Linked DNA regions of Methylacidimicrobium sp. AP8. The protein of the gene in region 1 binds, or shares a complex with, the protein of each later gene. Links are inferred from orthologs where the notes say so. Each region holds a gene or a part of one and is shown in the gene's direction. Other genes may lie near its edges. The genes, in order: metK and groL.

Evidence for each region.
Region 2: the proteins of metK (region 1) and groL are in contact, whole or in part, in a cryo-EM structure (PDB 8P4O), measured with the Escherichia coli proteins. The link is inferred for Methylacidimicrobium sp. AP8 from one-to-one orthologs.

Annotation. Positions count from the first base shown.
Region 1 is NZ_LR797830.1:1,460,787-1,463,922, reverse strand. Bases 41-2,859 are described here. They hold metK (methionine adenosyltransferase), read left to right. Parts: upstream 41-770; coding sequence 771-1,949; downstream 1,950-2,859. Other genes in these bases: ahcY (adenosylhomocysteinase), read left to right, coding at 1,980-2,859; MTHMO_RS06850 (metalloregulator ArsR/SmtB family transcription factor), read right to left, coding at 41-705. In the rest of the region: more of MTHMO_RS06850, read right to left, coding at 1-40; more of ahcY, read left to right, coding at 2,860-3,136. UniProt on the Escherichia coli protein: Catalyzes the formation of S-adenosylmethionine (AdoMet) from methionine and ATP.
Region 2 is NZ_LR797830.1:133,237-136,494, forward strand. What follows is about bases 1-2,941. They hold groL (chaperonin GroEL), read left to right. Parts: upstream 1-628; coding sequence 629-2,254; downstream 2,255-2,941. Other genes in these bases: dnaK (molecular chaperone DnaK), read left to right, coding at 1-196; groES (co-chaperone GroES), read left to right, coding at 280-576; MTHMO_RS00580 (HU family DNA-binding protein), read right to left, coding at 2,468-2,770. In the rest of the region: MTHMO_RS00585 (CCA tRNA nucleotidyltransferase), read right to left, coding at 3,040-3,258.

The DNA of each region.
Region 1 (3,136 bases):
GAGCGCCTGGCTGAGGACGGCGACATCGACACTCGAGGGCGGGATGGGAGGGTCTTGGAGATCCCCGAGGCGGAACTCGAGGTTCGTAAAGCTCCTCTTCTTGGCTTCCCGGGTAGCGAAAGCCACCATCCGCGGGGAAATGTCGACCGCGATCACCCGTTTCGCCCGCTCGGCGAGCAGCTGCGAAAGCCATCCTTCCCCGCAGCCGAGATCGGCGATTACTGCAGGAGGAAGGAGGCGGGCGAGGAGGGGGCCCACGGCCGCCCATCCTCGGCCGGGGCAGCCGCCGGCTCCGCCCAAGCGTCCCGCCATCCGGTTGAAATGGGCGCGGGTTTGCCGCTTGCGCCTTTCGATCACCTTGCGCAGCCGCTCGGGATCGCGGCCGGCCTCCTCCGACTCCTCCAGCAGCAGGAGGGCGGTCGCGGAGAGGCGGGCTTCATCCTCTCTCCGTTCGGCCGGGAGGGAATAGAAAGCCTTTCGGCCTTGCTTGCGGACCCGGACCAGGCCTTCGGCGCGCAGCAGCGCGAGATGGCCGGAGACGGCCGGCTGGCTCGCCTGGAGGATTTCGCACAGCTCGGCCACCGAAAGTTCCTGCTTCTGCAAGAGGGCCAGGATGCGCAGTCGGGTGAGATCCCCGAGCAGCGACCAGAGGCGGCGAAGACGGTCGCCGCGACCGGCGGGCGCAGGATAGGATTTGTCATGCATCGGAATATGCTTATCAATCAATAAATGGCTTGCCAACCTTTCCCTTTCTTTGTAGGAGTGGCGGCGTGACTTTTCGAAAACACGTATTCGCTTCGGAATCGGTGACCGAAGGGCATCCCGACAAGGTCTGCGATGCCGTTTCGGATTCCGTCCTGGATGCCTGCCTGGAGCAAGACCCGGACAGCCGGGTCGCCTGCGAGACGCTTGTCAAGAGCAATCTCCTGGTTCTGGCCGGGGAGGTCACTACGCGGGCGAAGCTCGACTATGTCCGGATCGCCCGGGAGCGGGTCCGGGAGATCGGCTATGACGAGCCGGCCGAGATCTTCCACGCCGACAAGCTCCAGATCGTCTACGCGCTCACGCAACAGAGCCCGGACATCGCCCAGGGGGTGGACGGCACCCACACCGCGACTCCCGGCATACAGGGGGCGGGCGATCAGGGAATGATGTTCGGCTTTGCCTGCCGCGAGACGCCCGAGCTGATGCCCGCTCCCATTATCTTCGCCCACCGCCTCTGCCGCCGGCTCTCCGAGCTTCGCCATCGGGGGGTGGTGCCCTGGCTCCGCCCCGACGGGAAGGCCCAGGTTTCCCTCCTCTACGAAGGCTATCGGCCGATCCGTGTCGAGACGGTAGTCGTCTCGACCCAACATGCCCGGGAGGTCGGACAGGACACGATTCGCGATGTCATCCTCTCCGAGGTGATCGCCAAGGCGATCCCGCCCGATCTCCTGGATCGATCGACCCGCTATTTCATTAATCCGACCGGGAGGTTCGTGATCGGCGGGCCGGAGGCCGACAGCGGCTTGACGGGAAGGAAGATCATTGTCGACACCTACGGCGGGATGGGTCGCCACGGCGGCGGGGCCTTCAGCGGGAAGGACCCCTCCAAAGTCGACCGGAGCGCGGCCTACATGGCGCGATACATCGCCAAGAACGTGGTGGCGTCGGGAGCGGCCGATCGCGCCGAGGTGCAGCTAGCTTACGCTATCGGCCATCCGGATCCGGTTTCGATCGCCGTCGATACGTTCGGGACCGGGAAGGTGGACGAGCAGAAGATCGTCGACGCGGTCCGGGAGACGTTTCGGCTCAAGCCGGCGGAAATCATCGAGGAGCTCGCCTTACTGCGGCCGATCTACCGGCGGACGACCAACTACGGCCACTTCGGGCGCGTGGACGAGCTGGATACGTTCACCTGGGAGCGGACTGATCGTGCCGTGATCCTCCAAAAGCGGCTCAACCTCTAGACAACGGAAGAAGCGAAGAAAGGATTTGCCATGACGACAACCGTGGAAACGAAGGAAAAGCAGCTCTCCCGCGCCGGGGATTTCCGAGTCAAGGACATCGGATTGGCCGACTTCGGCCGGAAGGAAATCGAGGTGGCCGAAACGGAGATGCCGGGGCTGATGGCTCTTCGCAAGGAGTTCGGCCCGGCCCAGCCCCTGCGCGGCGCGCGCATCGCCGGCTGCCTCCACATGACGGTGGAGACTGCGGTGCTCGTGGAAACCTTGATCGCTCTCGGCGCGGAGGTGCGTTGGAGCTCCTGCAACATCTTCTCGACGCAGGATCACGCGGCGGCCGCGCTCGCGGCCCGAGGGATCCCCGTGTTCGCCTGGAAAGGCGAGACCGAGGAAGAATACTACTGGTGCATCGAGCAGACGCTGCGCTGGCCGGACGGCTCGCAGCTCAACATGATTCTCGATGACGGAGGGGATCTGACCGAGCTGGTGCACGAGAAGCATCCCGAGCTGCTGCCGGGCATCTATGGCATCTCCGAGGAGACCACGACCGGAGTCCACCGCTTGGCCCGGCGCGCGGCCAAGGGGACCCTGGGTACTGCGGCGTTCAACGTGAACGACTCTTGCACCAAGAGCAAGTTCGACAATCTCTACGGCTGCCGGGAGTCGTTCCTCGACGGGATCAAGAGGGCGACCGACGTGATGATCGCGGGGAAGACGGTCGTCGTCTGCGGGTTCGGCGACGTCGGCAAGGGGTGCGCCCGGTCCGCCCGGGGGATGGGGGCGCGGGTCGTCGTCACCGAGATCGACCCGATCAACGCCTTGCAGGCGGCGATGGAAGGATACGAGGTGACCGTGCTCGAGGACATCGTGTCGACCGGGGACATCTTCGTCACCGCGACCGGCTGCATCCACGTGATCCGGCGGGAGCACATGGACCGGATGAAAAGCGGAGCGATCGTCTGCAACATCGGCCACTTCGACAGCGAAATCGACGTGGCTACCCTCTACGGCGATCCGACCCTCCGGCGGGTCGAGATCAAGCCGCAAGTGGATCTCTTCGTCTGGCCGAACGGCAAGCGGCTTTTCGTCCTGGCCGAAGGGCGGCTCGTGAACCTCGGCTGCGCCACGGGCCATCCGAGCTTCGTGATGAGCGCGAGCTTTACTAATCAGGTGCTGGCCCAGATGGAGCTCTG
Region 2 (3,258 bases), 1.3 Mb from region 1 along the record:
TGCGACGAACGAGCTCAATGAGAAGATCCAAGCCGTTTCGACCGACTTGTACCGGGCGACGGCGTCCGGGCGGGCGAGTGCATCGAAATCCGGCGAGACCTCCCCGCCACCTTCCGGGGGAGGGTCGGCTGCCAAGGGAGACGTGATCGAAGCCGACTTCGAGATGATCGACAAGGACAAGGACAAGAAGGAATAGAGGCCGCAGAGATTTTTGGGTGGCGACCGGCCGGAAGGCCGGCTCGCGATAGATCCAAGCAACTGAGAAGAAAGGAGCAGCAAATGACCGAACCGAATATTCGCCCCTTAGGGGATCGAATCCTCGTCAAGTTGATCGAGGAGCAGGAGACCAAAAAGGGCGGAATCATCATTCCGGATACCGCCAAGGAAAAACCGCAGGAGGCCACGGTGATAGCCGTCGGTCCGGGCCGGCTGGAGGAAGGCAAGCGTATTCCCATCGAGCTCAAGAAAGGGGATCGCGTCCTGATCAGCAAGTACGGCGGCACCGAGGTGAAGATCGAAGGGGAGTCCTATCAGATCCTTCGGGAAGATGACGTCCTTGCCGTGGTTGGAGGATAAAGGAAAACGGTTTTGAGGAACGAAGAACGAACAAGCGGAGGATCATAGAAGTATGGCTGCAAAACAACTCATCTTCGACGAAGCGGCGCGCCATGCCCTGCTGCGCGGTATCGAGAAGCTGACCAAGGCCGTCAAGGCGACACTGGGGCCGGCGGGTCGTAACGTCATCCTGGACAAAAAGTTCGGAGCACCGACCATCACCAAGGACGGGGTGACGGTGGCGAAGGAGATCGAACTGGAGGATCCCTGGGAGAATATGGGAGCCCAGCTCGTTCGCGAGGTGGCGTCCAAGACCAGCGATGTCGCCGGCGACGGTACGACGACCGCCACAGTTCTTGCCGATGCGATCTACCGGGAAGGCCTGAAGAATGTGACGGCCGGTGCCAATCCGATGGATCTCAAGCGCGGAATCGACAAGGCGGTCAGCGCGGTGGTCGACGAGCTCAAGCGAGTCGCCCGGAAGGTGAAGGAGAAAGAGGAGATCAAGCAGGTGGCCACGGTCTCCGCGAACTGGGATGCCTCGGTGGGCGAAATCATTGCCGACGCGCTCGATAAGGTAGGCAAGGACGGCACCGTCACGGTCGAGGAAGGGAAGCAGATCGCGACCACGCTCGAGGTGGTGGAAGGCATGCAGTTCGACAAGGGCTACATTTCCCCCTACTTCGTTACCAACGCCGAAGAGCTGGAAGCGGTGTTGGAAAATCCCTACATCCTCATCCATGAGAAAAAGATCTCGAGCCTGAAGGACCTGCTTCCCCTTCTGGAGAAGATCGCAAAGGCGGGCCGTCCGCTGCTCATCATCGCGGAGGACGTGGAGGGCGAGGCCCTGGCAACGCTTGTGGTTAACAAGCTGCGCGGCACCCTCCAGGTTTGCGCGGTGAAGGCACCCGGGTTCGGCGATCGCCGGAAGGCGATGCTGGAAGACATCGCGATCCTGACCGGTGGGCGTTGTCTGACCGAAGATCTGGGCATCAAGCTCGAAAACGTGCAGCTTGAGGACCTGGGCCGCGCCAAGAAGGTCGTCGTCGAGAAGGAGAACACGACGATCATCGAAGGTTCGGGTTCGGCCAGCGCCATCCAGGGGCGAGCGAACCAGATCCGGAAGCAGATCGAGGAGACCACCTCCGATTACGATCGCGAGAAGCTGCAGGAACGTCTGGCGAAGCTGGCCGGAGGAGTGGCCGTCGTCAGCGTGGGTGCCGCGACCGAAACCGAGCTCAAGGAGAAAAAGGCGCGCGTGGAAGACGCCCTCCATGCGACCCGTGCTGCGGTCGAGGAGGGGATCGTCGCGGGAGGCGGGGTCGCCCTGCTGCGGTGCCAGCCCTGTGTCAGCAAGCTCGACCTCAAAGGAGATGAGAAGGTGGGAGCGCAGATCGTGGAGCGAGCCCTCGAAGAGCCTCTCCGCGCGCTGGCGAACAACGCCGGATTGGAAGGGAGCGTCATCGTCAATGCGGTGAAGGCCCGGAACGGTGATGAAGGGTACAACGTGGCGACCCGCGAGTATGTCGACATGATCAAGGCGGGGATCGTCGATCCGGCCAAGGTGACGAGGACGGCCTTGCAGAATGCGGCTTCGGTGGCCGGCCTTCTCCTGACCACGGAAGCGATGGTCACGGAGATTCCCGAAAAGGAGAAGAAGGCTACGCCGCCGAGTCCGGGGGCGGGCGACGAATACTAAGGCGGACTACGCGAGAGCGGAAACGGCCTGCCATCGCGGCGAGGTCGCTTCCCTCAGAAAGAGGCAGAGGCCGGAGTTCCCGCGGGAGGGGCTCCGGCCTTTCCCGTCGTAATCCTAGAGTGAGACGAGCATAGACGCGGATGCTCCCTATCCTCTGTTCCCTGTGCCGACGCGGCAAGGAGTAGACAGGCAGATCAGAAGATATGAGCCGACTTACAAACTATCCTTCAATGCCTTTCCAGGAGAAAACCGAACCGATTTCGATGCTTTAATCTTGAGGCGCTCGCCGGTCTTGGGGTTTACCCCGATTCGGGCCTTTCGATGCACGACCTTGAAGGTGCCGAATCCGATTAGCTGAACGGTGCTCGCTTTCCGTATGCCGGTCTTGAGTCCGTCCAGGACGGCGCCGACCGCCGATTCGGCAAGGGCCTTCGTGGTGTCCTTCCCCATTTCCTTTTGGACATGCTCGACGAGATCGACCCGATTCCAACGCTTATTCTTTTTTGCTTCTTTCATTCTCGCTCCTTTCGGACGCGGATCCGATCCGCTTCCAGGCTGTTTGTGACAAAGGGAGTGAGAGTCGTCAACGGGAAAAAGGAGAGACAAGGGATTCCGCTATCGGAAGCGAGCGGGATCGGATTTTTAGCCTTGATAGGAAGTAGTTGCGCATAAACATATTATGTTCATCGTGAGTCTTGCGGTAGGAACGACCATGTATGCGCGGCGCGTAATCCCCTGCATAAGCCTGCGCTGTGCGGGTTAGGCGAGCAAACGAGGGGGCTGCGTCACAGTCGGCTCTCGGGAGCCGCTTCCGCGCCGGGGGGCGCGGAGCCGGAGGAGAGCAGCCGGGATGCGAGGGAGAGCGCCTCGTCCCGGGTTCGCACCTGCCCGTTCAGTTGGGCTTCGCGAACGGCTGCGAGCAGAGAGCCGATGCGCGGACCCGGCGGAACGCCAAGGGCGAGAAGGTCATGTCCGGTGAGGAGCCGAGGAGGCGAGATGTCTTC